Regions from separate parts of the Sphingomonas sp. Leaf30 genome, predicted to be linked through region 2. Evidence: predicted binding sites of a transcription regulator. Region 2 holds the regulator's gene; the other holds the start of a gene.
The links. Region 2 encodes LexA, which represses DNA repair genes until DNA is damaged. Its sites were predicted from a motif close to GTTCCNCNCTTGTTCT; they were not measured.
Positions count from the first base shown of each region.

Region 1: the regulator LexA is predicted to act here: its motif matches at 2,157-2,172, upstream of ASE89_RS15860 (LexA family protein).

Region 1 covers NZ_LMKZ01000018.1:469,666-474,089, reverse strand. The annotation lists gene ASE89_RS20575 (hypothetical protein) at 1-116, shown strand, start outside; gene ASE89_RS15865 (Y-family DNA polymerase) at 424-1,692, opposite strand; gene ASE89_RS15860 (LexA family protein) at 1,689-2,114, opposite strand; gene ASE89_RS19995 (DUF2188 domain-containing protein) at 2,591-2,842, opposite strand; gene ASE89_RS20875 (S8 family peptidase) at 2,871-4,232, opposite strand.
Region 2 covers NZ_LMKZ01000001.1:1,263,450-1,267,873, reverse strand. The annotation lists gene ASE89_RS05880 (molybdopterin molybdotransferase MoeA) at 87-1,271, shown strand; gene lexA (transcriptional repressor LexA) at 1,340-2,065, shown strand; gene ASE89_RS05870 (ComEC/Rec2 family competence protein) at 2,568-4,424, opposite strand, start outside.

The DNA.
Region 1 (4,424 bases), on a different contig from region 2:
AAGCCAGTCACGGCGCCATGCCTTCAGACGAATTTGTAAACCAAGAACTCGAAAAGGCAGGCTACCGGTTTAAGTACAGCAAGTCATTGGTCGGCTATACGCTCGAAGAGCGTTAACTTTAGGTCAGACCCATGGCCAGCCTATATAAAGGGCGACTGACGCTGCTACCTGCACTCGCTTAATCCACGTTGGCTGGAAACGTTGGGATCTACCGATGCGAAATGGCGCTGTGTCTAAAGCCCCCTTTCGGTTGCGGTCTTGCTGCGACGCCGACCCTGAAGCAGAAGGTCCGCCTCCGTTCCAGACGGGCGGTGTAGAGTGCGGCCCTCCGACCAAGTAAACGTCCAGTTATCTCGATTGCCGTCTGAAACCGGCCAAGCCGCCTGTTGCTCTGATCTCGGTCATCCGCGCGCGCCCACGCAATCACGCTCGAACTTTTGGAACCTCACGGATGTCGGTCGTCCAAGCGGGCGACTTCATTTCCGATCGCATTTTCCACTCTCGCTTGAAACCTTGCGACGCCGTCGTAGCGGAGAATTTTCCAAAGCGGGTGTTGATTTCGTCCAGAGCGCCCATCAGCCGGTCGCGCTTGTCCGTGTCGCCCTCGAACAATGTTTGGGGGCGCATATCCGCCGCGATCAGATCGTCGAGCAGGATGCCGGCTTTGGTGTACGCATAGCCGTCGCGCCAGGCGGCCGACGCGCCGCGCTTCGCCGCGGCGATGAGCTCAAGGCTGTCGCTGGTCATCGGGTGCAGCGCCACGGTGCGCGAGCCGGCATATTGCGGCCGGTCGGGCTTGTGCCTGTTGGTATGGAAGAACGCGGTCAGCCGCCCCGCAACCAGTCCATGCGACCGGAGCTTCTCACCCGCCCGCATCGCATATTGTGTGAGCGCGCCGAACAGCGTGTGGAAGTCGCTCACAGGCGTGCCGAACGAGCGCGTGACCGCCATGCCCTTGCGCTGCGGGGCGATGGTCTCGACCGCATCGGACGGGACGCCGCGCAGCTCGCCGACCAGGCGCTCCAGCACGACCGTGCCGACCGCGCGCGCCTGCTTCATCGGCATGTCGCGCAGCGCGCCGGCATTGCCGATGCCGAGCGCCAGCAGCTTTCGGGCTGTCGCGCCGCCAACACCCCAGACGTCCTCGACCGGAAACCGGTCCATCACCCATCTGCGAACCGCATCGTCGCGCAGATCGGCGACGCCGTCGAACATCGGGTTCTTCTTGGCCGCGGCGTTGCCGAGCTTCGCCAGCGTCTTGGTGTCCCCGATGCCGACGCAGGTGGGGATCGTCGTCCACTGGCGCACCTGGGCACGCATCGCGTTCACGTGCGCGACCAGGTCCCGGTTCTCGAAGCCGGTCAGGTCAAGGAACGTCTCGTCGATCGAGTAGATCTCGAAGTCCCGCGCAAAGGCATCGCACGCCGCGACGACCCGGCGCTGCATGTCGCCGTACAGGGTGTAGTTGGACGACAGCACGCGGATCCCGTGCGCACGGATCTTGTCGCGCAGCAGGTGGACGGGCTCACCCATCTTGATGCCAAGCGCCTTGGCCTCCGCCGAGCGGGCGACGGCGCACCCGTCATTGTTCGACAGCACGATCACGGGCACGCCGATGAGGCTACTGTCGAACGCGCGCTCGCACGAGACATAGTAGTTGTTGCAGTCGATGAGCGCGATCGGCCCGCTCACCGGACTTGGCGCGCGACGCCGACGACAACGCCCCAGATCTCGACATTCTCGTCGACGAGCGTGTGCGGGTAGCCCTCGGCCTCTGGGACGAGCCAGTGCCGGCCGTCCATGTGCCGCAGGCGCTTCAGCGTGCGGTCGCCATGGACCAGAGCAACGACGATCGCGCCGGCGCGCGGCGTCCTGGATCGGTCGACGACGATCAGGTCGCCGTCGTTGATCCCGGCGCCCAGCATGGAGTGGCCGTCGACGCGCATGATGTAGCTCGCGGCCGGGTGTTGGACGAGCCAGGCGCCGAGGTCGATCGGCTCCTCCATGTCATCCTGTGCCGGCGACGGAAAGCCAGCCGGCGTCCGCGACAGGAAGAACGGCACCTCGAGCGGTATCAGGTCGAACGGGACATCGTGGAGGTGGAGATGGTGCATGATGGTTCCAGCGACTCTTTGGACCGCCATGTAGCGTGAGTCAGAACAGAAAGGGAACACATGATTTCAACGACGTGCGGCTATCCTGCCCCGCGGCCAAGGTCGCGACCCCATAATACGCGCTGATCCCCCCGCCTCGCCCGCGGTCTTTTCGTGTCGCAAAAGGTGCGCTCAAAACTGAAGCGATAGCGGGCCTAGATCCAAGGCGGACTCGCTAACAAAGAGGGGGCTGCAACGGTGCGGTTCGGTGCGGTTCAGCGCGGGCGTAGACGAACTCTGGATCCTGCAGACAGCGCAAGAACCCCCGCCTCGCCCGCGAACTTTTTAGGCGTCTTTCGATGCGTCTTGGGAACGTGATGCTGCGAGGTGGAGATGCATGATCTCGACAGCCATTTTGCCGGACCGTTGATGATGCAGATTGATGCGGCTGTCAGCCATGCCCCATTTCTCGCGACGCTCTTAAGCTCAAGAACGCATCATCCAGGCGAACCTTTAGGATCCTTCCCACGCGGGTAAGTGCGCTCTTCCTGGTACCGCCCATCCGTTTTTTGGATTTTGACTGAGCCGCCGGCTTTTCCAAGAGCGTCGCTCAATACACCCCCTTGAGTCGCCTCTTTCTTTGTCTCAAATCTCGCCTTCGCACGGCCTCCCGCATCGGGTTTAAGCGCCCAGTCATTCTTTTTATTATCATGGATCAAAGTATACTTTTTAAGGTCTTTGTCGGACACGATCACTTCTCCTCGATAACTATCACAATCATCCCAGAATATCATCAACGCTGATGTCGATATCGATCGTGGCCACTTCGACAAAAGCGCCCAGCGCACTTCTTATCTCACCAAAGATTGCATCGTTCCCATCTTTGGTCGCCAGAGTAAGAACGAAACAGACGTCCATTTCCGGCGCCTCTGCATTGGTTTCGAACCCATAGAGATACAAGTCACGCGTGAAACACCGAGCATAAACACGCATCGAGTTTCCAGTGTATTGTTTCGCATGCCACTTTTTGGAATGATGGCGAACGGGACTCCACTTATGATCGAACGATCGAGCCTGTTCCTCAGTCATGCGGCCAGTTTCAATTGAGCCGAGAAGATTCTCGAATTTATCACCACGCTCTACCTGCAAAGCGGTTTCCAACCGCGAACTAAAATAGTTTGGCCCTGCAATTTCGGAGGTAAGCGGATGCGGGTTTAAAATGGCGGTTAGCTTACCAGAGCCACTTAGCTTTCCTGCTCGAACCAAAGATGGGGGAATTGGGAGTTCCCAGTAATATGCGGCTCCCGGCTTCAATTTTGCTCGCCATTGCAGCGTCACGCTGCCGGTTTGAGCCTCCCATGGCATTACCAATGTCGGAGAACCAAACCCTCGACCTGGATCGAACGCACCTTCCGCTGAGCTATGCAGTATCAGGGCTTTTACGAGGTCTGGTGATGGATCCCGAAGACGCTCCATCGTATGCGCCGCCAACGGCGAGGTAAGTGCGGCCGAATAACTAGAACCGCTAGTCGTGAGTCCCCCGATGACGCGGACATGGGAAAAATTCGAAACCTCGGGTTTAAGCATACCAGAGGGGCCTGGTCCGGGGAGACTGATGGGGCAATCGTTCGTCGCGTTGCCATCACTATCATGAAGGCGGCCGCCAGCCGTGATAGCAGCCTCGCAATCAGCAGGCGGCTGCAGCAGATCTCCAGGCCGATTTCCAGTCGAAATCACAGGGAGCACGTTATGCTTTCTAGCTAACCGCGCTAATTGATGCCCCAGATAGCTAACCTTCTCGGGATCACACCCGCCCGGCTCATTTAAGGAAAGGTTCCAAACCCGAGTAGATGGGTAAGCGCCCATGACGGCATCTAGATAATTAATAAAGCTTTCTGGATCTACTAAAGCACCAGATCCGCGGCGCGATATAGCCTGCACCACACCAACCTGACAGTAAAGCGCCGGCAGACTCAGACCGTTGTTCCAATCATGGCCCTGCACAATTAAAGACGATATCCGGTTTCCATGAACATGATCTGCATAGCCGTCCGCGACTAACGCCGGCGCGCGCCACGCCTCTGCAGATCTATACGACCCGGCCGTTAGCCCTCCATCGACCACGCCAACGACCGGCATCGTACGAATCTCTCCTGGGATAGGCCGGTCTGGCTCTGCCCCGGCCCCTGGGGATGTCGTCTCAATTGGCCGCACGGGTTCAAGTCGAAAAACTGCTCCAGAGGCCACTAGCTCCGAAAGCGCGGGCAACGTTGGGACCACTACTGTGGTGCTTGCCCTCCGAGTTAGTCGGTATGATCGAAGTGCCGCACT
Region 2 (4,424 bases):
TGCCGGTCGCGGCGTTGCCCGCTTTCCGCCCCGCGGCATTCGTGCGAGCAGCGCAGACCTTCATCGCCCCGCTGAACGGAGCCCGCATGCGCCCTCTCGTCCCCGTCGCCGAAGCCCAGTCCCGCCTCTTCGCCATGGCATCGCGCGTGCCGGCCGAAACCGTGCCGCTGCGATCGGCGATGGGTCGCTGGGCGGCGGAGGACATTCTCGCCCGCCGCACCCAGCCTGCGACCGACCTCTCGGCGATGGACGGCTACGCGATCCGCTACGCAGATCTGCCCGGGCCGTGGACGGTCATCGGCGAGAGCGCGGCCGGCCGCCCCTTCACCGGTTCAGTCGGCGCGGGACAGGCGACGCGCATCTTCACCGGCGCGGCGATGCCGGCGGGCGCCGACACGGTGCTCGTCCAGGAGGAAGCCGCACGCGACGGCGACCGGCTGATGCTCGACGGCGAAGGCCCCGCCTTTGAAGGCCGCAACACGCGCCGCAAGGGGCTCGACTTCGCGACCGGCACGCGGCTGATCGCGGCCGGCGACCGGCTGACGCCCGCCCGCATCGCAGTCGCTGCGACCGGCGGGCACGGCGCCTTGTCGGTCGGCCGCCGGCTGCGCGTCGCGGTCGCCGCGACGGGCGACGAGCTCGTCCCTCCCGGCTCGACCAGCGATCCCGTCCCGCTGCCGGAATCGAACGGCATCATGCTCGCCGCGATGCTCGCCGACCTGCCCGTCGACATTATCGATCTCGGAATCCTCCCCGACCGGCTCGACACGCTGCGTGACGCCTTTGCCGGGGTCGATGCCGATCTGCTTGTGACCACCGGGGGCGCGTCGGTCGGTGATCACGACCTCGTCCGCCCCGCGATCGAGGGAGCGGGCGGCGGCATCGACTTCTGGCGGATCGCGCTGCGCCCGGGCAAGCCGATGATGGCGGGCACGCTTGGCCGGACGATGCTGCTCGGCCTGCCGGGCAATCCCGTCTCCGCCTTCGTCACCGCCATCCTCTTCGTCCGCCCCGTGGTCGCGCACATGCTCGGCGCGCGCGATCCCCTGCCGCAGACGACGCACGCGCTGCTCGGCGAGGATCTTCCGCCCAACCAGTCGCGGACCGACTATATGCGCGCCGAACTGCGCGACGGCCGCGCCTATGCCTCGACCATCCAGGACAGCTCGATGCTGCTGACGCTCGCTCGCTCGTCCTGCCTGATCGTCCGCGACGGCGACGCGCCGGCGGCAAGGGCGGGCGACTCGGCGGAAATCCTCGTCATCGCGTGACGTCACCGCTTGACGAAGCTGCAAGTGTTCCATAGAAGTTCCTCGTCTGTTCCGGACGGAGAACCGTTATGCTCACGCGCAAGCAGCACGAGCTTGTCTGCTTCATCAATGACCGCCTCGCCGAGACGGGCGTGTCGCCCTCGTTCGAGGAGATGAAGGACGCGCTCGACCTGAAATCGAAATCGGGCGTGCACCGTCTGATCAGCGCGCTTGAGGAGCGCAACTTCATCCGGCGCCTGCCCAACCGGGCGCGCGCGCTCGAAGTGCTGAGGATGCCCGAGCGTCCCGAGGCTGCAATCGCACAGACTGCGGTGAAGTCGGGGCCGAAGGCGGCGGCATCGGCCGACACAGTATCTGCGCCGGACACGGTCAGCGCCACGCCCGCGTCGCCCGCCCGCATCGCGGCGAACGACGTCGTCGAGATCCCGCTGCACGGCCGGATCGCCGCCGGCGTCCCGATCGAAGCCTTTGAAGGCAGTTCGATGCTTGCTGTCCCGGCCGCTTTGCTTGGCACTGGCGAGCATTATGCGCTGGAGGTTTCGGGGGACTCGATGGTCGAAGCCGGCATCCTCGATGGCGATTACGCGCTGATCCGCCGCACCGAGATCGCACGCGACGGCGAAATCGTCGTCGCGCTGATCGAGGACAGCGAAGCGACGCTGAAATATTTTCGCCGCGAGGGCGCAATGGTTCGGCTCGACCCGGCCAACCGCGCCTATGACCCCCAGCGTTATGCGCCTGCTCAGGTCCGGGTTCAGGGCAAGCTGTCGGGTATCCTGCGCCGCTACGACTGACGAATGCCGGGGAGCGCTGGCGGTCATCACCGCCGCGCAACCGGCTGGCGTGGCGTTCGGTGAACGTCAAATGTCGGCACCGCCTCGATCTACGCCCCGTAAACAGAGCCGCAAGGTTGGCGCGCTTGGCACCCCTTGTTTGGCATGAGCCGGGGCAACCTGACATCACCTTCGCCCCCGTCCCGAGACTCCGGACAAAAGCAACGGTGGAGAAAAGCGGCACGCGCATTAAACCAGCAGGCCCAGTCCCACCTCCTCCGTCATCCTGACGAAAGTCAGGATCTAGAGCCCGGCACGCCACCCTCCATGACTTTGGGCTCTAACCGCAGACCAGATGAAGGTCGGCTCGGCAAACGTCTCAGCAGAAATGCGGACCGACGGAAATGTCGATCCGACGCGCTTACCAGCGGCCCCAAGCATCAACGTCCGGTTTTTGAATCGCGCGAGCGCCAGTCGGGGCCCCAGCCGCGCAGGATCGCAACCCGACATACCTATTCGCAGCCTATCGCTCCGACCACCCCCGGCCCAGCGACCGTAACCGAACCAGCGCCACACCCCCGGCCACTCCGCGCTGATCGCCCGCCGCCCCAAACCGTCGCGTTGACCGCGCCAGCGTCGGTGGATCGCGCCACGGGTGCCGGTCCCCCGGATTGAGCACCGTCACCATCCGCCCCGTGGTCAGCGTCAACGCGATCCCCCCGGTCCGCTCAAGCACCGATCGATCGAGCTTCAGCCATCGCGGCGTACAACCACGCGGCAGCCCGCGCTCGCTGATGACGATGTCCGCGCGCCGGCAGGCGGCAACCATCTCCGCGATCGGCACCCGGTAAACGCTCCGCGTTGCCAGCACACGCCACGCCCGCCCCCGCGCGACGACATCGGTCAGGCACAGGTCGCGGCTGCACCGCGCGTCGGGCTGATCCGCGAGCAGCAGCGGCTCACCATCGACCCCGCCATTCTCCGCCAGTGTATCGCGGACATAATCCCCCGCCCGATCGCGAAGCAGCGCGAGCCCGGCGGCGGTCCGGACCGCGACATGGCGACCATCGCCCGTGACCAGTATATCGGGTGACGGCGTCGTCAGCGCCCAGATCGCGCCAATCGCCAAGGGCAGCATTCCGATCCGTCGCCACCGCGTCCGCCACAGCGCGATCCACACCCCGCCAACGACCATCAGCGCAAACGCCCCGTCGGGCACCGCCGGCAGCGCGCGGACCGCGCCCGGTGCATGCGCCACGCCGCGCGCGAGCCACAGCAGCGCGTCGAGCGCATGCTGGACCAGCCACCAGGCGGGCGCGCCAATCCCGATCGTGTCGAGCAGCAGCGCCAGCGCCTCGAACGGCATCACGACAAACGTGGTCAGCGGGATCGCGACGATATTGGCGACCGCGCCGTACAGCCCGGCCTTGTGGAAATGATAAACCGCGATCGGCATCAGCGCCGCCTCGACAACGAGCCCGGTCAGCAGCAGCGACGCGGCGCCGCGCAACAGGCGTCTGCTGCGGCCCTCGTCATGCGGCGTGAACGTGGCACGGACGACGGGATGCTCGTGCAGCGCGATGATCGCGGTGATCGCGGCGAACGACAATTGGAAGCTCGGCCCGGCGAGCGATTCGGGCAGCGCGAGCATCACCGCGATCGCTCCCGTCGCGACGAGCCGCAACGTCATCGCCTCGCGCCCCATCGCCAGCGCGACGAGCACCAGCAACGCGGCGACGCAGGAGCGGATCGTCGGCACCTGGCTGCCCGTCAGCACGGTGTAGCCGATCGCCGCTGCGGCACCGGCAAGCGCGGCGATCAGTGGCAGTCGCGTGTGCAGCGCGAGCCATGGGCTGAGCGCCAGCAGCCGCATCACGATCAGCATCGTCGCGGCGACCGCCGCGGTGATGTGGAGGCCGCTTACCGAAAGGAGATGCGCCAGCCCGGCGCGGCGCATCGCCTCCGCATCCGCGTCGCTGATCGCGCCGACGTCGCCGGTCGCCAGCGCCGCCGCGATCCCGCCCGCGCTCCCGTCAAGCTGCGCGACGATATGCCGCGACAGCGCCACCCGGACTCCAGCGCCGCCGCGGCCCGGCTCTGCTACCACCACAGGCGAAAAGCCCCGCCCCGTCGCGCCGATCGCGCCGAACCAAGCGACGCGCGCAAAGTCATAGGCGCCGGGCACCGCCGGCAAGGGCGGCGGCATGAGTCGCGCGCGAAGCTTTATGGTCGCGCCGATCGCGAGCGTCGCCGGCGCATCCGCCTCTGCCAGGTTGATGCGGACGCGGCCGGGCAACGCAACCGGCGCGCCATCGGCGTCCTGCCCCGGCCCGACCGGCCGCACCGTCAACCGCGCCAGCCGACGCGCGACGAGCGGTTC